3 regions of the Phyllobacterium sp. SL163 genome follow, and region 1 is predicted to be linked to each of the others. Evidence: predicted binding sites of a transcription regulator. Region 1 holds the regulator's gene; each other region holds the start of a gene.
What was found. The regulator LexA, encoded in region 1, represses DNA repair genes until DNA is damaged. The targets are predictions, from matches to a motif close to TGTTCNNNNTGTGTTCNG.
Positions count from the first base shown of each region.

Region 1 (10,388 bases):
TTTTCGCGCATTTCCTCAAGCTCTGCCGGCGAAGCATAGCAGTAATAGGCCTTGCCCTTGGCGACCAGCTCTTCGGCGACTTCCCGGTGGCGGGGCGCGCGCTCGTATTGCGACACCGCATCGCCATCCCAATCGAGGCCCAGCCACTTCAGGCCATCGAGAATGGCCGTGACAGCCGCTTCCGAGGAGCGTTCTCGGTCCGTGTCTTCGATGCGCAGCAGCATCTTGCCGCCCGTATGCTTGGCATAAAGCCAGTTGAACAGGGCCGTGCGGGCGCCGCCAATATGGAGGTATCCGGTCGGGGAGGGTGCAAAACGGGTAACAACAGGTGACGACATAAGGACTCCAACAGACGTCTCGGCCATTAGCCTAACATCCAATCGATTTGATCTGGCGTTGATGTAGCATAGGAGCGCTGTCGTGCAAGGGCATTGGCAGAATTGGAGGCAAATGCAGGGGCCCGGCACCAGTACACAAACGAGTGAACGGCAGTTTTTTGATCGTCCGGCGGACGATGAGCCGGGTCTTGCGATCCAAATATCCCAAAATGTTGCTGTCACCCGGCGAGGCGTGAGTCTGTCCGCAGCGCTGCGCCGGCGCATGGGGTTGGGGCAGGATTTGCTCCCGGCCGTTTCCCGGGCATGCGGGCGGGATTATGATCGCGGCAGTCTTTTCCTGTTCGTGCCGGTTTTTGCCGGCAGCGGCGCCATCGTCTATTTCAGTCTGCCATCGGAACCGCGGCTGAGCGCCATCCTCTTCGGATTGACCGCGCTTGCCGGGTTCAAACTCCTGGCACGCGAGCGGCATCTGACGGGGATGGGTCTTTCCGCCGCCGTGCTGGTTGTCATGGGCATGCTCTGCGCCAAACTGGAAACGCTGCGGCTGGATACGCCAATGCTCGGCTCCGCCGTCACCACGCGGCTGACCGGCCGCATCGTCGCGATCAACCGCGCCGAGCGGGGCGGCTGGCGCGTGACGGTTGACGTGATAGCGACGGAGCGCCCGCTGCTGCGCTATGCCCCGGCAAGGCTGGTTGTATCGGCCCGAGCCTTGCCACCTGAAGCTGCCATAGGCAGCGGGCTGCGCGGTCTGGTGCATCTGCGCCCGCCATCCGGTCCCGTGCGATCAGGCAATTACGACTTTGCCTTCCACAATTACTACAGGGGCATCGGCGGCAGCGGCTTCTTTCTTGGCAGGCCCGAAGCAGCCTCTCTGCCGGAACCGGCTGATTTGACAACCAGAACGCTGTTTGCCGTCGCTGCGATGCGCCAGGCACTCACTGATCGTATCCTCAGTCATATACCTGGAGAAGCCGGTGCCATCGCCGCATCGCTGATCACCGGCCAGCGCGATGGCATCAGCGAGGCCACCAACAACGCCATGCGGCTGAGCGGCCTGTCGCATATCCTCTCCATTTCTGGATTGCACATGGCGCTCGTGGCCGGGATCGTCATCGGCTCGCTGCGTGCATGCATGGCCTTCTTTCCGGACTTTGCCGCGCGCTATCCCATCAAGAAATTTTCGGCATGCGCAGCGCTGCTGGCATCGGCATTCTATCTGCTGCTCTCGGGGATCGACGTGGCGGCCCAGCGCAGCTTTGTCATGCTGGCAGTCATGCTTGTCGCCATGACCGTGGACCGGGCTGCCTTGTCATTGCGCAATGTTGCCCTGGCCGCCTTGGTAACCATTGCCATCGCGCCGCACGAGGTGATGGGACCAAGCTTCCAGATGTCGTACTCGGCCACCGCCGCACTGATCGCATTCTACGGCTGGTGGTCGCCGCGCAGGGCCGGCCGGACCGCGCGGCGTGCCTCCGGCAACAACCTGTTGTTGCGGCTGCCCGGTAAGATCGGCGATCATATCAGTGATGTCGCGCTGACATCCCTGGTCGCCGGTTCGGCCAGTGCGATCTTTGCCGCCTATCATTTCAACAATACCGCACCGCTCGGGCTGATCGGCAACGCCTTTGCCTTGCCCGTGGTCTCGGTGCTGGTCATGCCCTTCGCCGTATTGGCGCTGTTGCTGATGCCGTTCGATCTGGATTTCCTGCCGTTCGCCGTCATGGAACGCGGCATCAAGCTGGTGGTGTTCATCGCCCATCACGTTGCCGCACTCTCGCCCTCGGGTAATCTCGGTCCGATGCCGCAGCCGAGCCTTATCCTGATGAGCGTGGCACTTGTGATCCTGCTTCTCACGACGTCGTGGTTGCGTCTGTGCAGCCTGCCGCTGTTTGCTGCGGCCATCCTGATCATGGCACGCACAGCGCCGCCGGATATCGTCCTGTCGGAGGATGGCCGGCTGGCCGGTGTGCGCAATGGCGCGGCATTGATGATCAATCGCCCGCAGGGCGGCGCCTTCACGTTAAACAACTGGCGGCAGGGTTTTGGGCTGGAACAGATCGTCAAACCGGCGCGGATCGGCAAAGAGGCAGCGGAGGGTGCCTTCGAATGCGCCGGAAAGCTCTGCCTGGCGCGCGAACCGGGCGGTCTCATCATCGCCTATACGGATGATCCCGCGCAAAGGAACCCCGCCTGCAGCGAGGGAAACATCGTCGTGCTGGGCTTTGCCGGTGTGAACACCGGTTGCCCCGTTCCCGGCCCGATGGTGATCACGCGCCGCGATCTCGCCCTGAACGGTGCTGCGGAAATCCGGTTCGGTTCCGGCGGGCAAGGGCAGGGTGACGTGACGGATCTATCGAAAGCCGTAGAAGCGATGGAGCAAAGGGGGCAGTCGGCCCGCCTGACCTGGGCGATCGGTCCGCCCGACCGACCCTGGAACACGTACCGCATCCATTCCAATGCGGCGCGCAACCGGCCGGAGCGTTCACGCAAGGCCCACGCGATCGAAGGCATCCCGGACAATGCCGAACGGGACGCGGCGGCCGATCAGTAACGGCGGATCAGGCCGACGAGCTTGCCCTGCACCCGCACGCGGTCCGGTCCGAAAATCCGCGTTTCATAGGCAGGGTTGGCGGCTTCCAGGGCAATCGAGGCACCCTTGCGGCGGAACCGCTTGAGCGTGGCTTCCTCATCATCGACCAGCGCAACGATGATTTCGCCTGGGCTTGCGGTGTCGCCGCGCTTGATGACGACGGTATCGCCATCAAAAATGCCCGCTTCGATCATCGAGTCGCCCTTGACCTCAAGCGCATAATGTTCACCGCTGCCGATCATATCAGGCGGAAGGCTCAGCATGTGGGTCTGGTTCTGGATCGCGGAAATCGGCACACCGGCGGCAATCCGGCCCATGACCGGAATGCTGACATTGGCAGGCATATCCATGTCGTTGGAGGCGCGCGGCTGCGGTTTGGGCGGCGCAACATTACGTCCGAGACTGCCCTCGATGACACTCGGCTCGAACTTTCTCTGGCTGTTGAGGCCGGGTGCGATGGAGTCCGGCAGGCGCAGGACTTCCAGCGCACGTGCCCTGTTCGCAAGCCGGCGAATGAAGCCGCGCTCTTCCAGCGCAGTGATCAGCCGGTGAATGCCGGATTTGGAGGCCAGATCCAGCGCATCCTTCATTTCGTCGAAGGATGGCGGAATGCCCGTCTCCTTCAGACGCTCATGAATGAAGAGAAGAAGTTCATGTTGTTTACGCGTGAGCATCGGCGATCCTTTAGCAGGGAATCGGAAAAACAAAACCAGAACAAACACTATCTGTTCCAGCATTGTTCTACAAGTGCTTAATATTCCGTTGCGGCAATGCTGGAAGCTTGGTTACGAAGCATGTGGGGGCAGAAATGCACCCGTTCAGGGTACTGTTCCGTCGGTTTCCAACTGGATATCACAATATCATGACAGCTTTCATCCGAATCGCCGAGCGCCAGGACCTTGACACCATCATCGACTGGGCAGCTGCCGAGGGCTGGAACCCCGGTTTGGACGATGCGGACGCATTCTGGGCCGCGGACCCCAAAGGCTATCACGTGCTTGAGGTCAATGATGAACTGACGGCAGCGGTCTCGCTGGTCCGCTATGCGAGAGACTACGGCTTTCTCGGCTTCTACATGGTGCGTCCGCAATCGCGCGGGCTGGGTTTCGGCTGGTCGCTCTGGCAGGATGTGCTGAGCGGATTTGCCGGACAGACCATCGGCCTTGATGGTGTCGTTGCCCAGCAGGAAAACTATCGGAAGTCGGGGTTTGTCTATGCCCATGCGAATTACCGCTATGGCGGCGCCCCCGGCTGCAGGGCACCCGTCAGCGACGATATCGTCGCCATCGATGCGCAATGGATCGGCGCCGTCGCCGCCTATGACCGTCAATTCAATCCCGAACCACGGGAATCGTTTATCCGTGCCTGGCTCGGCCCGTCCGGCTCGCGCCACGGCCTGGCCTGCATTGCCGACGGAAAAATCGCGGGGTATGGCGTCGTGCGCGCATGCCGCGAGGGTTGCAAAATCGGTCCCTTGTTTGCCGAAACCGAAGAGATCGCCGACCGGCTGTTTCAATCGCTCGCAGCAAAGGCCGGGGATGCACAGGTCTTTCTGGATATTCCCGGGACCAATGGGGCCGCGCGGCGCCTGTGCGACCGGTACGGTCTGGCGCCGGTGTTCGAAACCGCACGCATGTATCGCGGACCGGCGCCCGAATTGCCGCTCGACCGGATTTTTGGCATCACAACCTTCGAATTGGGCTAGGCACTCACCGGCGCGGGGCGACGGGCGGACCGCTCGATTGGCGCAGGATGAGTTCGACCGGCCATATCTCGTGGATGTTCTCGACCGGCTCGCCGTCAAGGACGCGCACCAGCAGTTCGGCGATACGCGACCCGGCGGAGCGGATCGACGACCGGGTGGTGGTCATGGCGGGGACCATGTTGCTGGCATTGAGATAGGGGAACACGTCGTCATGGGCGATCACCGAAACTTCCTTGCCGAGTTCGTAGCCTTTTGAACGGATGGCGCGGAAAATGCCGAGCGCCGTCATCATCGAGCCGGCGAGAATGGCGGTCGGATGCGGCGTATAGGACAAAAGCCGCTGCGCCTCATGAAAACCGGTTTCGTCGGAAAAACGCTCATGCACGATGAAGCGCGGATCGACGGCAATGCCGCGCTCCAGCAATGCTTCGCGATAACCCATTTCGCGGTGTTCGGAAAAGGTGTGGCCCTTCAGCCCGTCGATCATCGCGATATGCCGGTGGCCGAGATCGATCAGGTGCGATGCCGCCTGCCGGAAGGCGCCGGCATTGTCGATATCGAGCCAGGCATGCGGGGCGGCGATATTGGTTCGCCCGTGCAGCACAAAGGGAAATTTCGCTTCCGTCAGCATGGCAACCCGCTCGTCCATCAGGGTGGGGCCGGTGACGATGATGCCGTCCACGCGCTTGCTGGAAATCAGCCGCCGGTAGGCCGCAAGCTCGTCATTGTTGATGCTCGGGCTCATCAGCAGGTCCATTTCGTGCTGCGACAGCTGCTCGGCCAGACCGGAAAAGAACTCGCTGGTGTGCGGACCGAAACGTTCGCTGCGGTCGCGCGGCATCAGGATGCCGATGGCGCCGATGCGGCCGATGGCAAGGCGCCGGGCATTGGCATTGGCGCTGTAACCGAATTTGAGAGCCGCCTGGCTGACGCGTTCGCGCGTCGCCTTGTTGACTTCAGGATAGCCGTTCAGGGCGCGACTGACGGTCGTTTGCGAGAGGCCCAGTTGTTCAGCCAGTTCCTTGAGTTTCATGGCAAGCAATCCAGTACGGTCTGTTCAGGCAATGCAGATATGACTCCAAATAATAAACATAACCAGAGGCTAAATTCAAAGCGCTTTGGTAAATTGCTCGCGATATTGTGATCCGCGAGCGGCGCAGTGCTGTTTCAACAGGGCGGCAGCCCGGAATTCACGTTCTCAGCAATACCGTATAATGCACTGTAACATATATATAATAATTCATTTCTCCATGCGGTTTACCTTGATGTCTGGCTTGTGCCGCCAATTTGCGGCTTGACAGGTGAAAGAGCCTTTGTCATTTTTCATTCAAAGCGCTTTGAATTTTGATGTTTCAAATGATTTCCAAAGCGCTTCAGGAGGAGTTTTTGAAGAGGGGCCAAGCATCGTTGCGATGTACGGCAGCCGATTCTGTCAGATTTTTGGGAGGAAATCATGAAAGCCAAATCATTCATTGCGACCCTTTTGACCACGACCTTGCTGGCTTCAGGGGCTTTTGCCGCCAATCTGGCGATTGTATCCGGCGACACCGGCAATGGACGCGAGTTCCTGCGCAAGCAGCTTGACCAGTTCGAGAAGGAAACCGGCAACAAGGTGTCCATCGTTGCCATGCCAGCCAACAGTTCCGACAATTTCGGCCAGTACCGGCTGTGGCTCGCCGCCGGCAATACCGACATCGACGTCTACCGTACCGACGTGATCTGGGCGCCGCAGCTGGCCGACCAGTTCCTCGACCTGAAGGAAGCCGCCAAGGACGTCATCGACCAGCACATACCGTCGATCATCGAAAGCCAGACCGTCGGCGGCAAGCTGGTCGCCTTGCCGATGTTCACCGACGCCCCGGCGCTCTACTACCGCAAGGACCTGCTGGAAAAGTACAAGAAGCCGGTGCCGAAAACCTGGGACGAGATGGCGGCAACCGCCAAGGAAATCCAGGACGGCGAGCGGGCGGCCGGCAACAAGAGCATTTATGGCTTTGTCTTCCAGGCCAATGCCTATGAGGGCCTGACCTGCAACGCGCTCGAATGGGTAAAATCCTCGGGCGGCGGGCAGATTGTCGAGGCGGACGGCACGATTTCGATCAACAATCCGGAAGCGGCAGCGGCCATCGACCGCGCCAAGGGCTGGGTCGATACCATCTCGCCCAAGGGCGTGCTCGCCTACACGGAGGAAGAAGCACGCGGCGTCTGGCAGACCGGCAATTCCGTTTTCATGCGCAACTGGCCCTATGCCTATGCGCTGGCCGGGGCCGATGGCAGCGCCATCAAGGGCAAGTTCGACGTGGCGCCCCTGCCGAGCGGCAAGGATGGCCAAAACTCCGCTGCAACGCTTGGCGGCTGGAACCTGGCGGTTTCAAAATATTCGAAGGCGCCCGAAGAGGCGATCAAGCTGGCGCTGTTCCTCGGTTCGCCCGCACAGCAGAAGGCGCGGGCGATTTCCCAGGCCAGCATGCCGACCATCAAGGCGCTCTATGACGACAAGGATATCGCCGCCGCGCAGCCGCTGATTCCAAACTGGAAGCCGGTGTTTGAAAATTCCGTTCCGCGCCCCTCGGCGCCGACGAAGGTGAAATACAATGAAGTGTCCAACATGTTCTGGAGTGCGGTCCACGATACATTATCGGGCAATGGCACCGCTGCCGAAAACCTTGAGCTTCTGGAAGCAAAGCTGACCGAACTCAAGGGAAACAGCTGGTAGACCCCTGCCAGCAAAAGGGCACGGTGCGGATGGCGTTCACAACCTCCCGAACCCCGTTCGCACCGTTTGCCTGACGCTTTCGCTTCATCCGGAACCACACGGGCAGGAATACGAGCATGACGCCTTCCACCGCACGTTCAGAGCTTTTGCGGCAGCGCGCCCGCTCGGCGCAGCTGTTTCTCATTCCGATGATCATCGCGCTGGCCATCGTTGCCGGCTGGCCCTTGCTTCGGACAATCTATTTCTCGTTCACCGATGCTTCGCTGACCAATATGAGCGCGGCCAAATGGGTGGGATTCAAGAACTATCTGTCGTGGATCCAGCTGAAAAGCGGCCGCACGATCTTTTCAGGACTTCTGGTCGATCCGACCTGGTGGAACGCCGTGTGGAACACGGTGCGCTTCAGCATCATCTCCGTGGCGCTGGAAGCCTTTTTCGGCATGATCGTCGCGCTTGTTCTGAATGCCGAGTTCAAGGGCAGGGGCATTGTCCGCGCTGCCATCCTCATTCCCTGGGCGATCCCGACTATCGTGTCGGCCCGCCTGTGGGGCTGGATGCTGAACGACCAGTTCGGCATTCTCAACGATCTGTTCATGCGCCTTGGTTTCATCAGCCATCCCATTGCCTGGACGGCGAGTGCCGATACGGCCATGACGGCGGTGCTGATCGTCGATGTCTGGAAGACCACGCCCTTCATGGCGCTGCTCATTCTGGCAGGCCTGCAGATGGTGCCGAAGGACATTTATGAAGCCGCGCATATCGACGGCGTGCATCCGATCCGCCAGTTCTTCCGCATCACGCTGCCGCTGATCAAGCCGGCACTGATGGTCGCCATCATTTTCCGCCTGCTCGATGCCATGCGCATTTTCGACCTGATCTATGTGCTGACGCCCAACAGCTCGCAGACCAAGACCATGTCGGTACTGGCGCGGGAAAATCTCATCGAATTCGACAAATTTGCCTATGGCTCGGCACAGTCGACACTGCTGTTTCTGGTGATCGCCCTGATGACCGTGCTGGCGATCTGGCTTGGCCGCGTGCGCCTCGATGGAGGAGACCGCTGATGATCTGGAATCTCACCAAGAACACGGCGTTTTATGCGCTCGTTACCCTGATTGTCGTGCTGGCGGTCTTTCCGTTCTACTACGCCATCATCACCAGCTTCAAAACCGGCAGCAACCTGTTCACCGTCGAGTATTTTCCGTCGTCGTTCTCGCTGGAAAACTACGTCTCGGTCATCAATGCCGGCAGTTTCACCCGCAATCTGCTCAATTCGCTTGTCGTGTCGACACTGGTGGTGCTGCTGGCCCTGCTGATTGCCGTCACCGCATCCTTTGCGCTGGCCCGTGTGCGGTTTCGCGGCCGCTCGCTACTGCTGCTGACCATCCTGTCGGTCTCGATGTTCCCGCAGATCGCGGTGCTGGCGGGCCTGTTCGAGGTCGTGCGCTTTCTCGGCCTCTACAACACGCTGTGGAGCCTCGTCTTTTCCTACACGATCTTCACACTGCCGTTCACCGTGTGGGTGCTGACCACCTTCATGCGCGATCTGCCTGTCGAAATCGAGGAGGCGGCCATCGTCGATGGGGCCACTCCCTGGGTCATCATCACAAAGGTATTCCTGCCGCTGATGTGGCCGGCGATGGTAACGACCGGACTGCTCGCCTTCATCGCGGCGTGGAACGAGTTCCTGTTTGCCCTCACATTCACGTCTTCGACGGAGGTGCGCACGGTGCCTGTCACCATCGCGCTTTTGTCCGGAGCCAGCGCGCATGAAATCCCGTGGGGCACGATCATGGCCGCATCCGTCATCGTGACGGTGCCGCTCGTTGTTCTCGTCCTGATTTTCCAACGCAAGATCATTTCCGGCCTCACCGCCGGCGGCGTCAAGGGGTAACTCAAATGACAGCTATTCATCTCAACAATGTCCGCAAGTCCTTCGGTACGTTCGACGTCATCAAGGGGGTCGATCTGGAAATCAGCCCGAGCGAATTCATGGTGTTCGTCGGCCCTTCCGGCTGCGGAAAATCCACGTTGCTGCGGTTGATCGCCGGGCTTGAGGATATCACCGCCGGAACGCTCGCCTTCGACGACAAGGTGGTCAACAGCCTGACGCCGTCGCAGCGCGGCATTGCCATGGTGTTCCAGTCCTATGCGCTTTATCCGCACATGACGGTGTTCGACAATATGGCGTTCGGCCTGAAACTGGCCAAGGGCGGCACAGACGAAATCAAGCGGCGGGTGAACGAGGCGGCGGACATGCTGCAGATCACCGCCTATCTCGACCGGTTGCCGAAACAGCTTTCCGGCGGCCAGCGCCAGCGCGTGGCCATCGGCCGCGCCATCGTGCGCGATCCGAAAGTCTTCCTGTTCGATGAACCGCTGTCCAATCTCGATGCGGCCCTGCGGGTGCAGACACGGCTTGAGATCGCCAAACTGCATGCAAAAATGCACGAGACCACGATGATCTACGTCACCCACGATCAGGTGGAGGCGATGACGCTTGCAGACCGGATCTGCGTGCTGCGCGACGGCATCGTTGAGCAGGTCGGTACGCCGCTGGAGCTTTATGAGAAGCCGCAATCGGTCTTTGTCGCCGGTTTCATCGGGTCGCCGAAGATGAATTTCCTCACCGAGAAACACGCGGATACCTACCGCGCCCACACGCTCGGCGTGCGGCCGGAGCATCTTGAAATCAAGGACAAGGGCGGCACCTGGAACGGCAAGCTGATCCTGTCCGAAAACCTCGGTTCCGAGACCTATCTCTACATCGATATTGGCGCGAAGGACCCGCTTGTCGTCAGACAGGACGGGACTGCAAGCCAGCAGCCCGGCGAACTGCTCCACATTTCGCCGATCAACGACAATGTCCACCGCTTCGATCAATCGGGCAGGCCGGCAGCGTCAAACTGAACTGAGCATCCTCCCAACCGCATATGCAATGAATAGGAAGACAAAGATGACCATCCGCACGCTCGTCTGGGGCGAAAATGTTCATGAACAGCTGAACAAGACCGTCGCCGAAATCTACCCTGAAGG
Region 1 covers NZ_JAFCVE010000003.1:167,029-177,416, forward strand. Annotated here, with positions in the region: gene gltX (glutamate--tRNA ligase) at 1-338, opposite strand, end outside; gene ACP7B1_RS07565 (ComEC/Rec2 family competence protein) at 571-2,892, shown strand; gene lexA (transcriptional repressor LexA) at 2,886-3,605, opposite strand; gene ACP7B1_RS07575 (GNAT family N-acetyltransferase) at 3,794-4,636, shown strand; gene ACP7B1_RS07580 (substrate-binding domain-containing protein) at 4,641-5,669, opposite strand; gene ACP7B1_RS07585 (ABC transporter substrate-binding protein) at 6,090-7,352, shown strand; gene ACP7B1_RS07590 (carbohydrate ABC transporter permease) at 7,469-8,416, shown strand; gene ACP7B1_RS07595 (carbohydrate ABC transporter permease) at 8,416-9,246, shown strand; gene ACP7B1_RS07600 (sn-glycerol-3-phosphate ABC transporter ATP-binding protein UgpC) at 9,252-10,262, shown strand; gene ACP7B1_RS07605 (ThuA domain-containing protein) at 10,309-10,388, shown strand, end outside.

Region 2 (10,388 bases), on a different contig from region 1:
GACAGGCTGGGCATGGATGTCGGTGCGATCCATCAGAAGAAGGGGCGCATCCTGTGCCGCCCCTGTCTCGACTGGAGCGAGCGGCGCCCGCATCTGGCCGGTGCCATCGGTGCCGCATTGTGCAGCCACTGCTTCGACAGGGGCTGGATCCGGCGCGTCGACGGCACGCGCGCCGTATCCGTGACCCCGAACGGCCAGCGGCATCTGCGTGAAGCCCTCGGCGTCAACCTGATGTAGATCGGGATTAAGAGGTGCGTGGTTCGACAAGCTCACCATGAGGGAAGTGGTTTGCCTGCAAGGCTACTAGGAAACATTGCAGGATTAGCTCCCTGCAACCCACTTCATCCCTCATGGTGAGCTTGTCGAACCACGCACCATATGGCAGGGCAGCCTTCGATGTGCTGCCCTTAACGCTGTCTAGACGTGTTTGGTGATCCCGCCATCCACGCGAATGTTCTGCCCCGTGATGTAACCCGCATCGTCCGACAGCAGGAACGCGGTTGTCTTGGCGATCTCGTTCATGGTGCCGACGCGTTTCATCGGGATGCCGCTCTCGGTGCCCGGCTTGTGATCGAGGCTGTCGATAAAGCCGGGAAGCACCGCATTCATGCGGATATTGTCGGCGGCGTAGCGATCCGCGTAGAGTTTTGTATAGGCGCCAACGGCGGCGCGATAGGCGCAGGACACCGGGAAGACGAGGCTTGGCTCGAAGGCGGCGAAGGTGGTGATGTTCACCCAGGCGCCTTTGCCCTGCTTCAGCATATAGGGTGTGACGAGCCGCGCCATGCGCACGACGCTCAGCACCATCAGATCATTGCCAAGCGCCCATTTCTCGTCGGTGATGTCGATGAGGTCACCCTTCGGCGGATGGCCCGTATGGTTGACCACGGCGTCGATACGCCCATAGGCTTCCGCTGTCCTGGCGACGAGCGTTTCCAGATCCTTGGCTTCTCCAGCCGAACCTTTGATGCCGATTGCACCCAATTCCGCTGCCAGCTCGATGGCGCTGCCGGACGGCGACATCAGGCCGAGCCGGTAGCCTCTGGCGTGCAGCTCGCGCGCTATGCCTGCGCCCATGCCGCGTCCGCCGCCGGTGATGATTGCTACGGGTGATTGTGAGGTCTCAGTCATGCGAAATCCTGTCGGTGTCGTTTGGGTGTCGCGGAGCATGTTGGAATAAGACCGCCGGCGCAAACGAATTCCGCCCGGCATATCAGTCAAAATTTTTGAACCGGGATCAGGTTTTGAATCAGAAACGCTCTTGAAATCACTGATATTGTGGTGAAAGATGGCGGCATGATCCGTCGTTCGAATATCATGATGCTTGGTACCGCACTCCTTTTCAGGGGTGGTGGAGAGCTGTTGCGCTGACGTCGACGCGATCTTTCACCAGACCCTGCCACGAGGCGAGCAGGGTCTGACCTTCGCTCTCCTCGAACAAACGGAGAGCAAGATGCAAGACCAACCTTTATCACCACCCCACGATAGCGCGTTCTCGATCCGGGCGGCGCGTGTCGCCGATTTTGAACAGATCAACGCATTGACCAATTTACCCGGTTTTCGTGCCGGTACTCTGCGCCTGCCCTTTCAAAGTGCGGAGCAGACCCGCAAATGGCTCGAAAGTCTGGGCGCGGGGACGACAAGCATCGTTGCCGAGATCGATCAGCAGATCGTTGGCCACGCGGGCCTGCATCGCTCCGATGGCAGGCGGGCGCACACCGCGCATCTCGGGCTCGGCGTGCATGACGATTTCACCGGGCGCGGCATCGGCAAGGCGCTGCTGCTTGCCCTGATCGATGCGGCGGACAACTGGCTCAACATCCGGCGCCTGGAATTGACGGTCCATGCCGACAATGCCAAAGCCATCGGTCTCTACGAAAAATGCGGCTTCGAACGGGAAGGCGTGCACCGGGATTATGCCTTCAAGAACGGGCGATTTGTCGATGCTCTGGCCATGGCGCGGCTACGGCTGATTTAGCCGTTTGCTTTCCATATTTTGCCGTATTCGATGCTATATTTCGCAACATTTCCAACGGGGACCTGATTCCATGATCAAGAAGTTTGCCATCGGCTGTCTTGCCGCGACGTTTTTGGCCGGTTGCACCACCACCGATCCCTATACCGGCGAGCAAAAAATATCGAATACGGCCGGTGGCGCGGCAATTGGCGCAGCGGTTGGTGCGCTGGGTGGTCTCGCCGTTGGTGGCGGTGGCAAATCCGGCCGCAACGCGGCGCTGATCGGTGCCGGTATCGGCGCACTGGCCGGCGGTGCCGTCGGCAATTACATGGACCGCCAGGAATCGGAGCTTCGGGCCCAGCTGCAGGGCACCGGCGTGTCGGTGACCCGTAATGGCGACCAGATCATCCTGAACATGCCGTCGAACATCACCTTCGCTACCGATCAGGATGCGGTGAAGCCGCAGTTCTTTGCAACGCTGAATTCGGTTGCAGTGGTGCTGCGCAAGTTCGACCGGAGCATCATCGATGTCTATGGCCATACGGACAATGTCGGTGGCCAGCAGTACAACCAGCTCCTGTCCGAGCGCCGCGCGCTGTCCGTTTCGAACTACCTAACCCAGCAGGGCATCGACAACCGGCGTTTCTCCGTTCGCGGCTTCGGCATGGACCGGCCGATTGCTTCCAACAATTCGGAAGCCGGCCGGTCGCAGAATCGCCGCGTCGAACTGCAGATTTCGCCGCTTACCTGACCAGTGTCAGGGCGACAGCAATGCGCGCTGCAAGGCGTGCATTGTTTTCTACCAGGGCGATGTTCGCCTTCAGGCTTTCGCCCTTGGTGATGTCGAGAATTTCCGAAAGAAGATATGGCGTTACGGCCTTGCCCGTGACGCCATTTTTTGTGGCGCGCGACAGGGCTTCACGGATGTATCCGCCCATGATGTCGGCCGGAATTTCGCTTTCCAGCGGAATCGGGTTGGCGATCAGCATGCCGCCGTTGACGCCGATGGCGCTGCGCGTTGCCTGGAACCTGGCGATGGCTTCCGGCGTGTCGAGGCGCAAGGGGGCCTTGAGATGCGACTGGCGCGACCAGAAGGCCGGCAGAACGTCCGCCCCATGCACCACAACGGGTACGCCTTTGGTTTCAAGCACTTCCAGCGTCTTTTCAATATCCAGAATCGCCTTGGCGCCCGCCGAGACGACGATCACCGGGGTGCGGCCCAATTCTTCCAGATCAGCCGATATGTCGAAACTGGTCTCCGCGCCCATGTGCACGCCGCCAATGCCGCCCGTGGCAAATACCTTGATGCCGGCCATGTGTGCGGCCAGCATGGTGGCGGCAACGGTGGTGCCGCCGGTGCGGCCTTCCGACAGTGCAAACGCCAGATCGGCGCGCGACAGCTTCATGGCGCCCTTGACCTGCGCCAGCGCCTCACGTTCCTCGGCCGAAATGCCGATCTTCAGGCGGCCATCGATGATGGCGATGGTTGCCGGGACAGCACCGCCATCGCGGATGATCGTCTCGACATCGGCGGCCATGCGGCTGTTGTCCGGGTAGGGCATGCCATGGGTGATGATCGTGCTTTCCAGCGCCACCACCGGCTGCCCGGCGGCAAGCGCTTTCTGCACCTCCGGTGCAATGTCGGTGAACGGGTTGAGGGCTGTTGTGGTCATGGTTCTTTCCTTTGTCGTATCAGGCCGTTGGCTCATGCGAGCGGGATGGCCTCCGGTATGGTCGCGAGGGCCGCGTCGAAAATCCTGGATGTGAAGATCGGCGTTGCCGAATGGGTTTGCAGTGTCAGCGCCGAGGCGGCAAAGCCTTCGCGCACGGCTTCGGCGAGGGGAAGGCCGCGCATCAGCGCCGATATGGTGCCGCCGGCCAGTGCGTCACCCGCGCCGGTCACATCGGCAATGCCGGTCAGCGCGGGCGGCAAAAGGGAAAATGCGCCGCCGCTGGAATAGACCAGCGCAGCCTGCCCGCCATTGCTGACAACGGCCGCCTGCAGCCCCTCTGCCATCAGGGCGCGGTGCAGATCGGGCAGGCTGGCATCAGCGCCGAGCCCCGTCAGCGCAAAGGCTTCACGCCGGTTGAGGAACAGGCAGGCGAGACCGCCGAGAACCGGCCGCAGCCGCACCGCCTTGGCCGGGGAAATCGCCAGCGCATAGAGCGGTTTGCCGCCGGCAAGCTCCGCCAGTTTCTGCAACGCTTCCGACGGCAGATTGGCATCGCCGAAAACCGCATCGGCGGCATCGATGGAATCGCGCACCTTGCGCCGCCTGAGCTGCCGGGGCAGGGCGAGCTCATACAGCGCCATATCGGCGATGGCCGCAACCACGTCACCCTGTTCATCGAGAATCGCCGTATAGCTCGGCGTCGCCCGGTCGATGAACACGGCGGAACTGTCCTTGATTCCGGCGGCCTCAAAGGCGGCGCCGATGACATCGCCAACCCGGTCGCCGCCGCGCACCGACAGCATTTCAGCCCGCACACCGCGCCGCACGGCAAGGCGCAAAGCATTGAACACGCCGCCGCCGGGCTCTTCGCGCATGATGCCGGGGTTGGAAGCGCCGGGAATGAAGGGAACGCTGCTCTGGCCGCGCCGGTCCATATGGGCGCCGCCGACAGCAAACAGCAGCGGTGTGTAATCCTGAGTCATGGTTGGTGGCTTTTGCTGAACAAAATGATCGATTGCAAGACACTTGGTCCTTTCCTTCTCTAGATGGCCTGCTGCCCCGACGCAATCGCCGCAACGATTCGAATTTGCCGGCTGCGGTTTTCCCGTTCATGCTGCCCGGACACGAGGAACATGTGGACAAGCGCAGGCAGCCCATTTTCGGAACATTTTAAGAACATTTTTGTGTTATTATTGTTTTTCAATGGCTTGTGCATATTGCCAAATGAGAACAAAACGGATACAAATATCTTCAAAGGCCGGAGCATCCGGGCTTCATGGATAGCACAGGGGTAGTGTAACATGGCTCAAAATTCTTTGCGGTTAGTTGAGGGTAATTCGGTGGATAAAACGAAAGCGCTGGATGCGGCATTGTCACAGATCGAGAGAGCCTTTGGTAAGGGTTCGATCATGCGGCTTGGACGCAATGAGCAGGTTGTGGAAATCGAGACGGTATCGACCGGGTCGCTTTCCCTGGATATAGCCCTTGGTGTCGGCGGTCTGCCGAAAGGCCGCATTGTCGAGATTTACGGGCCGGAAAGCTCCGGTAAGACAACCCTCGCGCTGCATACGATTGCGGAAGCCCAGAAGAAGGGCGGCATCTGCGCCTTCGTCGACGCGGAACATGCGTTGGACCCGGTCTATGCCCGCAAGCTGGGCGTGGATCTGGAAAATCTGCTGATCTCGCAGCCCGATACGGGCGAGCAGGCGCTGGAGATCACCGACACGCTGGTGCGTTCCGGTGCGATCGATGTTCTCGTGGTCGATTCCGTTGCCGCCTTGACCCCGCGTGCGGAAATCGAAGGCGAGATGGGCGATTCTCTCCCTGGCCTGCAGGCCCGCCTGATGAGCCAGGCGCTGCGCAAGCTGACCGCATCCATTTCCCGCTCCAACTGCATGGTCATCTTCATCAACCAGATCCGCATGAAGATCGGCGTGATGTTCGGTTCGCCTGAAACCACGACGGGCGGCAATGCGCTGAAATTCTATGCGTCGGTGCGTCTCGATATCCGCCGCATCGGTGCGCTGAAGGAACGTGACGAGGTGGTCGGCAACCAGACCCGCGTCAAGGTGGTCAAGAACAAGCTGGCGCCCCCCTTCAAGCAGGTCGAATTCGACATCATGTATGGCGAAGGCGTATCCAAGACGGGCGAACTGGTCGATCTCGGTGTCAAGGCGGGTATCGTTGAAAAATCCGGTTCGTGGTTCTCCTACAATTCCCAGCGTCTGGGGCAGGGCCGCGACAATGCAAAACTCTTCCTCAAGGACAATCCCGAAGTCGCCAATGAGATTGAGCTGGTCCTGCGCCAGAATGCCGGTCTGATTGCCGAGCAGATGCTGGACAAGGGCCCGGACGATATCGAGGACAATGACGGACCCGAGGCCGCCGAAGGCTGATCTCCCAGGACGGGCCGTTGCGGTCCGCAATTCAAACCCGCATCCGGCCGCCGGATGCGGGTTTTTCTTTTGAAATGCTCTCACGCTGTAAGAACGTCCCTCGGGCCGAGGCTGTGCTTCACCGCACGCAGCGCTACCTTCCCACATATTGAGCAGGCCTCCCTCATGCTGAGCTTGTCGAAGCACGCACAACTGCTCTGCGTGCTTCGACAAGCTCAGCATGAGGGAGAGTGCACGTATTCGAAGACTGTGCTGTTCATAAGCAAGGCCCATTATCACAGGGATTTTCTGGACAGGCCGCGGTCGCATCGCTACAAGCGTTGCGTTCCGCCCTTTTGTTGCAGAAAGGGGCTATTTCGCTTTGGTTAGAGACAAGTCAGAAGGCAATGCACATGAGTGGCGTCAACGAAATCCGGTCGACATTTCTGAACTATTTCAAGAAGAACGGCCATGAGATCGTGGCGTCGAGCCCGCTTGTGCCGCGCAACGACCCGACGCTGATGTTCACCAATGCCGGCATGGTGCAGTTCAAGAACGTTTTCACTGGTCTGGAGCAGCGGCCCTACAGCCGCGCCACGACATCGCAGAAATGCGTGCGCGCCGGCGGCAAGCACAATGACCTGGACAATGTCGGCTATACCGCCCGGCATCATACGTTTTTTGAAATGCTGGGCAATTTTTCCTTTGGTGATTATTTCAAGGAAGAGGCGATCAGTCTGGCCTGGAACCTGATCACCAAGGAATATGGTCTCGACAGGAACAAGCTGCTCGTCACCGTCTACCACACGGACGATGCGGCGGCCGGATTCTGGAAGAAGATCGCCGGTCTGTCCGATGACCGCATCATCCGTATCGCCACCAGCGACAATTTCTGGGCCATGGGCGATACCGGCCCGTGCGGCCCGTGCTCGGAAATTTTCTACGACCATGGCGAAGACATCTGGGGCGGCCCTCCCGGCAGCGCCAACGAGGATGGCGACCGCTTCATCGAGATCTGGAACCTCGTCTTCATGCAGTTCGAGCAGATCACCAAGGAGCAGCGCATTGAATTGCCGCGCCCGTCCATCGATACGGGCATGGGTCTCGAGCGTCTGGCCGCAGTGCTGCAGGGCGAGCACGACAATTACGATATCGACCTGTTCCGGGCGCTTATCCGCGCGTCGGAAGATGCGACCGGCGTCAAGGCGGAAGGAAAATTCCGCGCCAGCCACCGGGTGATCGCCGATCACCTGCGCTCATCGAGCTTCCTCATTGCCGATGGCGTGCTGCCGTCGAATGAAGGCCGCGGCTATGTGCTGCGCCGCATCATGCGCCGCGCCATGCGCCATGCGCAGTTGCTGGGTGCCAAGGAGCCGCTGATGTGGCGCCTGCTGCCGGCACTGATCCGCGAGATGGGGCAGGCCTATCCGGAACTGATCCGCGCCGAAGCGCTGATTTCGGAAACGCTGAAGCTCGAGGAAACCCGCTTCCGCAAGACGCTGGATCGCGGCCTCGGCCTGCTCAGCGATGCCACGGAAGGTCTTGGCGAAGGCGATCGTCTCGATGGCGAAACCGCGTTCAAGCTCTATGACACCTTCGGTTTCCCGCTGGATCTCACCCAGGATGCGCTGCGCCAGCGCGGTATCGCTGTCGATACCGATGCTTTTGCGGCGGCCATGGAGCGGCAGAAGGCAGAAGCCCGCGCCCATTGGTCCGGTTCCGGCGATGCGGCGACAGAAACGGTCTGGTTTGCGGTGCGCGACAAGGTCGGCGCCACCGAATTCCTCGGCTACGAGACGGAAAAGGCCGAAGGCGTCATCACCGCACTGGTGCGGGACGGTGCGCAGGTGGACAGCGCCGGGGAAGGCGAGGCCATCGCCATCGTGGTCAACCAGACGCCGTTCTACGGCGAATCCGGCGGCCAGCAGGGTGATACCGGCATCATCTCCGGTGACGGCTTCACCGTTGTTGTCACCGACACGCAGAAGAAGAATGACGGGGTGTTCGTGCATCTGGGCAAGGTGCTCAAGGGTACGGTGAAGCTGGATGTTCCGGTGGAACTGACGGTCGACAGCGCCCGCCGCACGCGTATCCGCTCCAACCACTCGGCGACGCACCTGCTGCATGAGGCGCTGCGCGAAACCCTCGGCACGCATGTCGCGCAGAAGGGGTCGCTCGTTGCGCCGGATCGCCTGCGTTTCGATTTTTCCCATCCGAAGCCGATTTCGGACAAGGAACTGGCCGTCATCGAAGACCTCGCCAACGAAATCGTCCTGCAGAACGCACCGGTCAGCACCCGCCTGATGGCGGTCGACGATGCCATCGCGGAAGGCGCCATGGCGCTGTTCGGTGAGAAGTATGGCGATGAAGTGCGCGTGGTTTCCATGGGAACGGCGCTGCACGGTGAGAAATCGGGCAAGAGCTATTCGACGGAACTGTGCGGCGGCACGCATGTGCGCGCCACCGGCGATATCGGCCTGATCCGCATTGTCTCGGAAAGCGCCGTGGCGGCGGGTGTGCGCCGCATGGAGGCGCTGACCGGCGAAGCCGCGCGCCGCTACCTCGAAGAACAGGACGACCGGGTCAAGGCGATTGCCGGTGCGTTGAAGTCCACGCCTGCCGACGCACTGGCGCGCGTGACGGCGCTGTTGGATGAGCGCCGCAAGCTGGAACGCGAACTCACCGAGGCGCGCAAGCAATTGGCGCTTGGCGGCTCCGGCAATGGCGCCGCGCAGTCCGAAACAGTCAATGGTGTCGGCTTCATCGGCAAGGTGGTTACCGGCGTCAATCCGCGTGACCTGAAGCCGCTGGCCGACGATGCCAAGAAGACCGTCGGTTCCGGCATCGTGACGTTCATTGGCGTGTCGGAAGATGGCAAGGCCAGCGCGGTTGTCGGCGTCACCGACGATCTCGTCGGCACGTTCAGCGCCGTCGACCTTGTCAAGATCGCGTCCGCCGCGCTCGGCGGTGCCGGCGGCGGCGGCCGTCCCGACATGGCGCAGGCCGGCGGTCCCGACGGCTCCAAGGCCGAGGCTGCCGTGGCTGCCGTACGCGACGCGCTCGCCGGCTGACACCAGGCATTGTCTTTCCGGCCGCAGCGTGATGCGGCCGGAAATGCCACCCGCTTATACTAATTGCTGGGTGGGCAAGAGATTGATTTTCCGGTATTTTTGCTGCATCGCAATTTTGTTTCGCATTTTCAAAAACTGTTTTTAGCCACTCATTTCGAGAACTGTCGTGAAGACAATACTGGCTCTTCTGTTCGCCGCGGTGCTGCTGGTTTCCTGCCAGACCTCGACGGTCGTCAAGGATGTTCATATGCGCAGCGATACGGCCTTCGGGCCGGATGTCCTGGCCTATTTGGATCTGTTCATGTCGCTGAACGCGCAGCCCTACTATTCGACGACGGTGGGATATGGATTCAAGACGCTTTATACCGGCCAGGGCAAAAGTCACCTCTCGCAGGCCTGGAGCTATGGCCGGCAGATGCGGTTCGAAAAGGGGGTGAGCAGACGGGTGGCCTGTTTCTTTCGGCCCTGCCTGCCCATACGCGAGGAAACCGGCGTGGTGGCCATGGATGAGGCCGATTTTGTTGCCGCCGCCACGAAGGGGCTCGACTTCGAACTGGCTGGCAAGGCCGGGAAAATTGTCGGCAGGATTCCGGCCCATGCCTTCCGCCGGGTATTGGATCTCAAATCGAGCATGAAACTGCCGCCCGCGGCCGCAATCAGGGCGCCACCGGCAAAAGCGCAGGCGCCTGCCGAAGAGGACGCGAACATTGACGACGACTAATGCCCCGTAAACCTCGGCTTGCGGTATCGCTTGGGGCAGTAAACAGGAGGCGATTTCGGCGGATGGGCGGCGAGGGATGGGGAGATAAGGAGATCGGTTGATCAGGATGCCGGCGAAAGAAATTGCGGGATAACCGGATGATAGGATGAGGAGATGGTCGGATGAGGAATCCGGCAGGCCGGAGGTCCTGTAAAAAGGGCTCCCGGATCGGAAAACCGCAGGGAGATGGAGCTGCGGGAAAACTGCCGGGGAAATGACCGGCCAGGAATCGAGGCCGGGAAGCCCCGCGGGGAAAGCCAGGCGATCAAAGAAAAGCCCCGGCGAACCGGGGCTTGTGTTGTTCGATGGCGATGCCTGATCAGGCGGCCCAGATCAGGCGGCCCCTGATCAGGCAGCCATGGCCTTGCGCAGGTTCTCGTCGATCTTGTCGAGGAAACCCGTGGTGGACAGCCAGGGCTGGTCCGGACCGATCAGCAGCGCCAGATCCTTGGTCATGTAACCGGATTCAACCGTATCGACGCAGACTTTTTCCAGCGTGTTGGCAAAGCGGTCGAGTTCGGTGTTGCCGTCGAGCTTGGCGCGGTGGGCAAG
Region 2 covers NZ_JAFCVE010000004.1:134,084-144,471, reverse strand. Annotated here, with positions in the region: gene ACP7B1_RS10515 (ArsR/SmtB family transcription factor) at 1-237, shown strand, start outside; gene ACP7B1_RS10510 (SDR family oxidoreductase) at 418-1,131, opposite strand; gene ACP7B1_RS10505 (GNAT family N-acetyltransferase) at 1,454-1,978, shown strand; gene ACP7B1_RS10500 (OmpA family protein) at 2,049-2,708, shown strand; gene ACP7B1_RS10495 (pseudouridine-5'-phosphate glycosidase) at 2,701-3,630, opposite strand; gene ACP7B1_RS10490 (carbohydrate kinase family protein) at 3,663-4,613, opposite strand; gene recA (recombinase RecA) at 4,932-6,026, shown strand; gene alaS (alanine--tRNA ligase) at 6,419-9,076, shown strand; gene ACP7B1_RS10475 (hypothetical protein) at 9,243-9,797, shown strand; gene ACP7B1_RS10470 (NADP-dependent isocitrate dehydrogenase) at 10,185-10,388, opposite strand, start outside.
Region 2: a site for LexA is predicted at 4,792-4,809, ahead of recA (recombinase RecA). Genes of this name have one in related genera too.

Region 3 (10,388 bases), on a different contig from region 1:
TTGCCCTTGTCGTGGTCAAGATGTTGGTAATACCAATATCCACCCTTCGACTTGGCGAACTGGGCGCGCTTGGCCTGCAGAATGATGCGCAGATACCGGCCGCCCCCAATGTCCTGTGGAGCGGCGAAGATCCAGTCCATATCACCACCGGTGGTCGGCTCGTCGGGAAAATCGACACGTATCCCAAACGGTTCGAGGCCGATCAGGCTGGCCATCAGAAGATCGGTCACGCTCTCTTCGCGGAAGTTTCGCTTCAGGCCGCGATCCCTTTCGAGCAGTTCGGCAACTTTCGGCGGGAAGGAATGGGCGAGATCGCAAAGCATACGACAAATCCATGCTATAAATTGATTGAGTGTCTTCGAAGGCGATAGCACACCAGAAGTCGCCGGCACACAAACTCAATGGAAATTCCGCGCCTTGATCTTCAGCGTATCGATGTGAAGGTCAGGCACGAACATGTCGCGCGGGGTTACGACCGGCTTCGGCTTACCCCGTGGATCAGGCCCTCCGCCTCTTGCGAACTCATCACCGCGGCCGGTCGGGAGTCTGAACTCTTCATCGCGATCTGCAAGGCCGACCAGGTCGCCGGACAAGTCGAAGAGCTGCTGGGCGACAAGATGAACAACCTCCCCTTCCCTCTGAATCCGGCCGTTGATCGCCATCATTGAGGATCCGAGAACGATCCGCCTTCGTTTTTCAAAGAGTGTCGGCCAGACAACCAGGTTGGCTGACCCGGTCTCGTCTTCGATGGTGATGAACATGACGCCTTTTGCCGATCCCGGCTTTTGCCGCACCAGGACAAGGCCGGCGGTATAGACCCATCGCCCGTCCCTCGAATTCATCGCGTCGGCACAGGTGATGATATTGCGCGCCGACAGATCCTTGCGGAGGAAGGCGATCGGATGCTGCCGCAATGTCAGTCCGATATGACTATAGTCCTCGATAACGTTATGCCCGTCCGTCATCTGCCGAAGTACGACCTCTGGCTCGTGCTGCTCGGCAATTGCAGCCACTTGCCGTTCGGCAGCCGCCGCGAACAACGGCAGTGGTTCGTCGCGCAGCGCCTTGATCGCCCAGAGCGCTTCCCGGCGCTCAAGCTTCAGCGACGGCAGAAACGCATCGGCTTTGGCAAGCTGGACAAGCGCCTCCGACGGCACGCCTGATCGCCGCCACATATCATCAACCGAGGAAAAGGCATTGTTCATGCGTGCTGTGACGATCCGAGCGGCGTCGGCGACAGCCAATCCTTTCACCCGCCGGAAACCGAGCCGGACAGCATGCCGATCGGAATTGCCGATCCGCTCCAGCGTACAGTCCCACCGGGACCGATTGATGCAGACCGGCCGCACCTCGACGCCATGTGCTCGCGCGTCGCCTACGATCTGGGCAGGGGCGTAAAATCCCATCGGCTGCGAATTGATCAGCGCGGCACAGAAGGCTTCCGGGTAATGGCATTTGATATAATTCGAGGCGTAGGCAATCAGTGCGAACGACGCTGCGTGGCTTTCCGGGAAACCATAGGAGCCAAAACCTTCAAGCTGGCTGAACGTCTTTTCGGCAAACTCGGGCGTGTAGCCATTCCTCACCATTCCCGACACCAGCTTGTCCTTGAACCGCGAGACGCCACCGGTGAACTTGAAGGTCGCCATGGATTTGCGCAGCTGATCGGCCTCGCCGCCGGTAAAGCCGGCGCAGACCATCGCCACGCGCATGGCGCTTTCCTGGAACAATGGCACGCCGAGCGTCTTGCCGAGCACGGCCTCGAGCTCTGGCGTCGGGTACTCGACAGCCTCTTTGCCTTCGCGCCGGCGTAGATAGGGATGCACCATGTCCCCCTGGATTGGCCCGGGCCGAACGATCGCCACCTGCACGACCAGATCGTAGAATGTCCGCGGTTTCAGGCGCGGCAACATGGCCATCTGGGCGCGGCTCTCGATCTGGAAGGTGCCAAGCGTGTCAGCTTTCCGAATCATCGCGTAGGTTGCCTGATCCTCCTGCTCGATCTTCGACAGGTCGAGATCGCGATCCTTGTGCTCTCGGATCAGATCGAAGGCCTTGGCCATGCAAGTCAACATGCCAAGAGCCAGGATGTCCACCTTCATGAACTTCAGGGCTTCGACGTCATCCTTGTCCCATTCGATGATCTGCCGGTCCTTCATGGTCGCCGGCTCGATCGGTACCAGATCGTCGAGCCGATCATGGGTAAGGACAAACCCGCCGGGGTGTTGGCCGAGATGCCGGGGGGCGCCCATCAGCTGCTGCGCGAGCTTCAGTGTGAGCACAAGACGCCGGTCGTCTGGATTGAGATTGAACTCGCGGACATTGCGATCGCAGACCTCCTCCGACCAGGACCACATGCCTGAAGACAAGGCCTTGATGACGTCTTCCGGCAGGCCGAGAGCCTTGCCGACATCACGGATCGCGCCACGCGCCCGATAGCGCGTCACGGTCGCGCAGAGTGCAGCCTTTTCCCGGCCGTAGGTCTGGTAGATCCACTGGATCACCTCCTCACGCCGCTCGTGCTCGAAGTCCACATCGATATCCGGCGGCTCGTCGCGCTCCTGGGATACAAAGCGCTCAAACAGAAGATCGTTGGTCGAGGGATCGATACTGGTGATACCGAGAATATAGCAGACGGCGCTGTTGGCCGCAGAACCCCTGCCCTGGCAAAGAATGTCTTGAGCCCGCGCATAACGCACGATCGAGAAGACCGTGAGAAAATAGGGCGCGTATTTCATGGTGCGGATCAGATCGAGCTCGTGGCGCACCGTCTTCAGAACGTCAGGCGGCAGACCTTCGGGATAACGGTCTGGAATGCACTGCCAGACATAGTACTCGAGCGAGGCCTGGGCATCCTTGCCCGGCACGATCGCCTCCTCCGGATATTGATAGGTCAGCTCCTCCAGCGAAAATTTGCAACGGTAGACGATCTCCACCGTCCGTGCGAGTGCCTCGCGGTAGCGCGGAAACAGGCGTTCCATTTCTTCCGGCGGCTTCAGATACCGGTCGGCATGCCGTTCGCGCTCGAAACCAACATCGTCGATCGTTGTGCGGGCGCGAATGCAGGTCACGATATCCTGCAACTGCCGGCGACCCGGATCATGGAAGAGGACGTCATTGGTGACGACCGTTTTCACCTTGAACCGCGCCGCGAGATTGGAAATTTCATGCAGCCTCAGCTGGTCGTTCTGCCGGCGCCGGAGGCAGAGCGACACGTAGGCGCGATCGCCAAACACCTCGGCCATTTTGCGTAGCTGGACTGCACAGACGTCATCCGGCAGATCCGGCACCAGAATGCCGATCATGCCGTCGGTGTAGGCGATGACGTCGTCCCATTGCAGGATACAGTTGTTCTTGCCGCCGCGCGACTTGCCGAGCGTGATGAGCCGGGTCAGCCGGGAATAGGCAGCCCGGTCAGTCGGATAGACCAGGAGGGACATTCCCTCCTGCAGATCAAGCCGGCAACCGACGACTAGGCGCAAGCCCGTTGCGCGGGAAGCCTCAAGCGCCCGGATAATTCCGGCCAGCGAATTGCGATCGACGACGCCGAGCGCTTCGATTCCGAGAGCCTTTGCGGTTTCAAAAAGCTCCTGCGCGGAGCTTGCCCCGCGCAGGAAGGAAAAATGGGTGGTGACCTGAAGCTCGGCATAACTCATGCGAAAATCCCGTGCAGGAACCAGCGATGGCTACCGGTTTCCGGATCGATGCCATCTCCCGATCGAAAGACCCAAAGGCGCTCGCCAGCCTCGTCTTCGATGACGAAGTAATCCCGTACCGCTTCCATCTCCGCATCTCGCTGCCACCATTCGCCAAAAATCCGCTCCGGACCATCGGCGCGTTTGACCTTCCGGCGCTTGCCGCGCCAAGTGACCGAGACCGGCGGACGGTCCGGCAGCAATGCGATAGCCTCGATCAGCTCGGGACGCGCCAACAGCCGAACCGGCCGGCGCCAATGGCTGATCCAGGTGACCTCGACCGGATCGGCCGCGGCGCTGATCCGCTGTACAGAGCGCTCTGGCACATCGGACGCTACCGGCGCCACCCGATATACACGCTGACCGCGGTTGCCATAGATATCGATCAGCGGCGTGACGTCGGTGACTTCATCCTCGACCAGCGATGATGACTTCTGGCGCTCCTCCAGCGGCTCGACTATCACGGCAACCAAGATAAGTTTTTCGATCCCGAAACCGGGCTCGATCTTCTCCGTCCGATCGCGAAACAGCTTCGTCAACCAGGCCACATCGCGCACCGGTTTCACCGTGCCGGCACGGATCGCCTGCCGTTTTCCGTCAACCTTCTCGACGATCAGATCCGCTCGGCGAACGCCAAGGCCGCGTTTCTGTAGTTCGTCGATGAGTTGCACGACCAGCCGGCCGACATATTTGTTGATGGTCTCGGCAGCACCGATCGGCTCGGCGAAGGCGCGACTGACCTCGATCAACTCGGCGGTGCGGATCGGATCGATCGGTTCGGAGACCCGGCCGAACATCTGGTCGAGCCGCCGGCCTATTTCCGGACCGAAACGAAGCGTTAGCGGCGCACGCGGCGTGTTGGCCAATTCGCCGATCGTCTGGAAGCCAAGCATACGCAGATCGCCGACGACCTTCCCCGAAAGACGCAACAGCGATATCGGCAGCTTCTCGACGGCACGCGCGGTCTCAGAGATCGGCACAATGACCGTCTCGCGGCTGATGGCACGGGCGCAAGCGTGTGCTGCACCCCAGCTGTCAGCGATCGCGACACGGGGGGTGAGCTTCCTTGCCAGGAACTGGTTGGCGATCTTCGTCACCATCGGCAGTTCGCCGCCCTGCAGGTGATCGGCACCCTCGGTATCCATGACGATGCCATCGACCCCATCAACAGCGACGATCGGGGAATAGAGCGTCAGCGCCCAGAGCGTGATACGCTCGAGCGCTACGGCATCCGTTGCAGGATCCGCATCGACCAGCATCAGGCCGCGGAACAGCGCCTGTGCTTTGGCCGCCGGCATGCCGACATGAACGCCCGCCTGCCTGGCGGCTGCGTCCGCCGCCGACACCCAGCGTTTCGAGCCGCTCCTGGCGATCACGGCGATCGCCTGTTCACACGGAATGGAGGGATCGGCGCGACGAATGCGATCCGTCGGCAGATCCGGGAGATAGATCGAGACGACCCTTGTCATCGCATGCCCTCACGAGAAACTCAGCACATTCACCCGCTTTCACGCGCATCAGCTCCAGTAACCATTGGGGCCTTCCAATACCCGGCACTGGCAATTCCTCCGACGGCATGACGCTGACCCGCCATCGCGTGGTCGATGCCGTTGGCTGTCCAAAATCATTCGCCTCCGACTGTCGTCGCCAGCGTCTGACAGCGAGCGCCATCGTCCCTGTTTTCTCGGCCGCCAGCTGCAGTCGGCGCGAGCCGACCATCGGCAGGCGAACGAGTTCACCCACCACGGCGCCGAGCCCACCGAAGGAAAGCCCCTCTTCCATATTGGCGAGCACGTCCTCCTCCTTGTCGGATTCGACGAAGATCACCCGGTCAGCATGCAGTCCGACTTGGGCGAGCGCCGGAAAAAACAGGTCGGGCCGCGTCAGGCACCAGACAACAGGACCTTTGGTGCGGGCCGCGATGCCCGCTGCGCAAAGCGCTGCCGCCGCACCATCCACCGTGCCCGACCCGCCGCCGGCGAATTCATGCAGGGCTCCATAGGCAAGACCACCGCCTGGCAGGACTGCATCGATTTCCGGCATACCGAAGGATAGGTAGTCAGCCTTTCGGACTGACACGCCTTCAAGCGAAGCGATGCGCTCGCGCAGATCGGAAATCACCCTTTCGCGGGCAGCAGTCATCGTTCACGGCTCCCTTCAAGGTCGTGTTGGCGGCCGACATCATGTCAAGCAAATGCGTATGTTCTGTTTCTGTTCCTATCCAAGCAAAGAGTCAAGCGGCCGGCAGAGTGGGAATATTATCCTGACATTAGGAATCAGAAGAATGCACATGAGAATCAGGATCGTAGTGCCACTGGAATTTTTTTCGCAGCGCCTGCGAACGCTTCACCCCGCCGGCGTGGATTGCGGGGACAAATTCGGTATCGTCACGGTGTCCTTAGGATTTTTCTGCTGAACTGTTGGCATGACGAAGCCTCCGAGATCAAAACCGCTCCTTCGTGACACCGAGGCCCCGATCCGTTCGCGGCCGCGTCAAAAGCGCAATCCCGCTCAGCCACAGCTGCTTTTCGATCCTATGCCTGACCGCGTCGAGCCCGCGCTGGCGCAGTTGAAGGACCATCCCCCAAAGGGAGACGAGTGGAGCTGGGAGGTGAAATGGGATGGCTATCGCCTCGCGGTTCATATCGAACCGCAGGGCATTAGGATTCTCACTCGCGGCGGCCATGACTGGACGCATAGGTTTCCGGCGATCGAACAGGCTGCCCGAGCGCTTGGGCCGGCGACGATGATCATCGATGGCGAAGCCGTGTTACTCGACGAAGAGGGTCGGTCGGATTTCGGGCTGCTACAGCGATCACTGGGCGCGTCGGGCAAAAAAACTGGCAGCCGTGCCTCCGACGCCATACTTTATGCATTCGATCTTATCTATCTGGACGGGCACGATCTGCGTGGTGTTGAATACCGATCGCGCCGGCATCTTCTCGAAGACACGCTGAACGGCAGGGACGATGCAATCCGTCTATCGGAGACACTCGACGCCCAACCCGCCATTCTGCTGGAGCATGTCTGCCGCCCTGGTTTGGTAGGCATCGTCGGCAAGCATCTCGATCAGCCCTATCGCTCCGGTCGAACCGGTGATTGGGTTAAAGTCAAGTGCGTCCAGAGCGAGGCGTTCTTCATCGTCGGCTATGAGAGGTCGGCGGCGTCCCCTGCTGGCTTTGGCTCGTTAGTGCTTGCTGCTTATCGCGATGCCGATCTCGTCCACGTCGGAAGCGTCGGAACGGGCTTCAAGGAAGCCGAGGCCATCAGATTGCGGAAGATGCTGGACAAATTGCGCTGGAAGCGAAAGCAGTCGCCTCTGCCCTATTCCGGAAGTGCCGATTTTGTCTGGGTCGAGCCGACCCTGATTGCCGAGATTGAGTTTCGTGCCTGGACGACGGACGGCAAACTTCGCCGTCCATCCTACAAGGGCTTGCGAGAACGGCAGGACAACGCAGATGTCTTCCGGCTCGACTAGCGAAATTAGTGCCATCCGCTAGATTGTCCCCCATTGGAGCTCAAGCGGAGTAGATAGCCTACTATGTGCAATCTTTATCGCATGGAAGACAAGGATTGGGTCGCAAAATGGGCCCAGGACGCCGAAAGCCTGATCAACCTGATGCCAGCCTATCAGATGAACCCCGACCAGATGGGGCCCATCGTCCGCAACACGACCGATGGAAGGAAGCAGCTGGCCCATGCGCGCTGGGGACTACCCTCCCCGCGCTTCGCACTCGAGAAGCCTGCCAAAGCCAAGGCCGAGAAACTTGCGGCCAAAGGCAAGCCATTCGATCTCGAAGAGCTGATCCGCATGGAAGCCGACCGCGGTACGACCAATGTGCGCAAGCTCAGTTTTCCGCACTGGAAGCGATGGTTCGGCGTCGAAAATAGATGTCTCGTCCCGGTCACCAGCTTCGCGGAACCGGATCCGGTCAGCCAGGAGGAAGGTGGCAAGGTGCCGAATGCGTGGTTTGCCCGCGACGAAAGTAAGCCGTTGATGTTCTTTGCTGGCATCCATGTGCCGCAATGGCAGAGTGTCCGAAAGGTCAAGGACGGCCTGACGACCGACGACCTCTATGGGTTTTTGACCACGGATCCCAATGAACTGGTGAAGCCAATCCATGAGAAGGCGATGCCCGTCCTGTTGCTGACGAAGGAAGAGACGGACGCCTGGATGCGCGCGCCCTGGGAAGAAGCAAAGGAACTTGCCCGCCCGCTACCGGATGACGCGCTGATCATTTCATCACGGGAGGCGTATGGATCGACAATTGTCTCTAAATCAGGAGAGCCTGTAAGTCAGACAAGCCTTTTCTAGCCAATTACGTGGTATTGCCTCAGCCGCGGCGTGCTAAGTCGGTCAGCGGAGCGTCTGATGGAAGCCCATCTCCTTGTCTCAATAGTCGGTAATCTTGGAGAAATTGTCCGCGGAATCGTCTTCGCCTTCGTCATACCAGCTCGACGTGTCGATAGACGCGACAGCGTCTTGAAACTTGCTCAGAGCAGTCACGGGCGCAGCAAACGATAAACTAAATGGAAAGTTAGTGCTGATTTCCGCACCGTTGTCGTTCCGAAAATCACTCTTTGACCCGTAGGAAAGCTCAATATAAACGTCGCCATCGGCGTGATAGCTTATCAATGTTGCGCCGATTGCCGTTATGGTAAGGCTCGCAACTTTGACAGCTTCGACCATAGTGCGATTAGAGAGGATGTCGATCTCGCTAAATACTTCCTGCGTGAACACTTCGAGCGCGTGCTTGTCTACCGCCTCGGCGACTGCCTGCCTTACGGTCTGGCGACAATCCTCCAAGGTCTCCATCAAAGAAAGATATGTCGCGATCGTCTCGCACGCGAAGACATCAGCCTCCTCGGCAGACGTTCCGATCGTATTCGGCCTGACGTGAGTATATTTGCTAAGCTCATCGATTACCGAAATGACCGCGCCATGGATCTCGCCGGCGTCGAAGCCTAACTCATCAAGAAGAGGATCTGCGATTCCACCCTGAATTGCATAACGCACACGTTGGCGACGTGTCGGACGGCCGTCCTGAGTTTCCGGTTGGAACCAGGAAGATGCGCGAATTTGGTCGTCGGGCGCCATCGTGTGAAGGCTGTGGCCATATAACTCCCGAAAGCCTGATGCGAACTGCGAAAGGCGGAGTGGATTTTCATCAATGGCAAAAGCCATCATAGATCCTTCGACAACCTTTCGGGAAAAGTCGTCGGGTAGAACTTGCTCCAAGGAACCAAGAAGCTCGCCAAGTCGCCCCTCAATCTGAACGTTCGCCGCCATTAAATGCTGATCCTCCACGGGCTGCTTGTCTCGAAGCTTCTAGGTCTTGGCGCACATTTGGTCGGCCGCACGTCCTTGCAGGGCATATTTAATGTGGCAAACCATGGGTTCCGACCTCGAAATGCAGATATACCCTAAGTTTATTTCACCTACCAAAGATAGGATTTTAATACAGCAACATGGAAAAGATCGAATACGTCTATGACGATGCCACCGCGTCGAAAGCTTTCGTCCTCTCGCTCAAACTGAAGGTGATCCGCGAACGCTTCTCCTCGCTCCAACACTGGAATCCTGACAATTGCGCGCTGGTATTGCTAGGGGGTAAGCCAGTCGCCCTTGCTGACTGCAATCGTTCCGAAGACGGCCTTGGAGCCATCTGCGGTTTGATTGCCCGCCCGGGCTTCGGGGGATACGCGGTCAACGCTCTATCCGCATTGAAGCGTCATACGCAGTTGCAACACTGGGCTGCCGCAGTTCGAGCACCCAATCCTGCTGTGTTTGGGATAGCTCGTCGTTATCTCGACGAGCTCTACGATCAGGGTGCTTGGGAAATATCCAATGAATTGATGCTGAAACACGGAGCACTTGGCCACCTTCGTCCTACACCTTTGGTTATTTCCACTTTTCATCTGAGACATTTGCAACTTCCGCCGATCAAAGATTGGAACTCCGCGACCAGACGACAACTTTTGGAAGCTGCCCGATCTCCTGGGACGGTCAATCTCGTTGCGCCGTCAGGCGATAATCTGGGCCCATTGATGATGACGTTGGCATTCGAACTCGCCAACACCGCGGGATTGGTGCGTCAGAATATGACCCGTACTCTTATGTTCATGATGATGGCGATGAACGGGATACAGGTTCCGGATAAAATGGCACGAAAGTTCATCTCGCCGTCGGCACCAGGTGACTTTCAGCAGAGCATTGATGTCGCGCTTGCGTCACTGGATAGGTCCGGAACGCTGCTCTTTTCACCACAGAAAATGGAAGGAAGGCTGCCTTGGAACAATTGACGTAGATCACGGCCGGCAGAAAAAGCCGCCGCTTGAATAGCTCGGCATTCCAACCAATCAACTCTTGATATACCAGAAGCGCAGCTTTTCACCATTCCAATGTTCTCCTTTTGTTCTTTCTATGCTATTCTCTTTGGATTATACCAGATCAGGCTTTTCCGGATGTCACGAAAGATAATTCATATAGACATGGACGCGTTTTATGCGTCAGTGGAGCAACGAGATAATCCGGCGTTGCGCGGCTTGCCGATCGCAGTAGGTGGCTCCGGCACCCGCGGTGTTCTGACGACCGCGAGTTATGAAGCGCGCAAGTTCGGCGTCCATTCGGCAATGCCTTCGGTCACCGCGGCTCGCAAGTGTCCGGACCTTATATTCGTCAAACCGCGGTTT
Region 3 covers NZ_JAFCVE010000013.1:8,801-19,188, reverse strand. Annotated here, with positions in the region: gene ACP7B1_RS23385 (DUF6615 family protein) at 1-323, opposite strand, end outside; gene ACP7B1_RS23380 (error-prone DNA polymerase) at 399-3,656, opposite strand; gene ACP7B1_RS23375 (Y-family DNA polymerase) at 3,653-5,164, opposite strand; gene ACP7B1_RS23370 (ImuA family protein) at 5,085-5,837, opposite strand; gene ligD (non-homologous end-joining DNA ligase) at 6,121-7,173, shown strand; gene ACP7B1_RS23360 (SOS response-associated peptidase) at 7,237-8,010, shown strand; gene ACP7B1_RS23355 (hypothetical protein) at 8,089-8,985, opposite strand; gene ACP7B1_RS23350 (hypothetical protein) at 9,165-9,998, shown strand; gene dinB (DNA polymerase IV) at 10,161-10,388, shown strand, end outside.
Region 3: a site for LexA is predicted at 5,897-5,914, ahead of ACP7B1_RS23370 (ImuA family protein). Genes of this name have one in related genera too.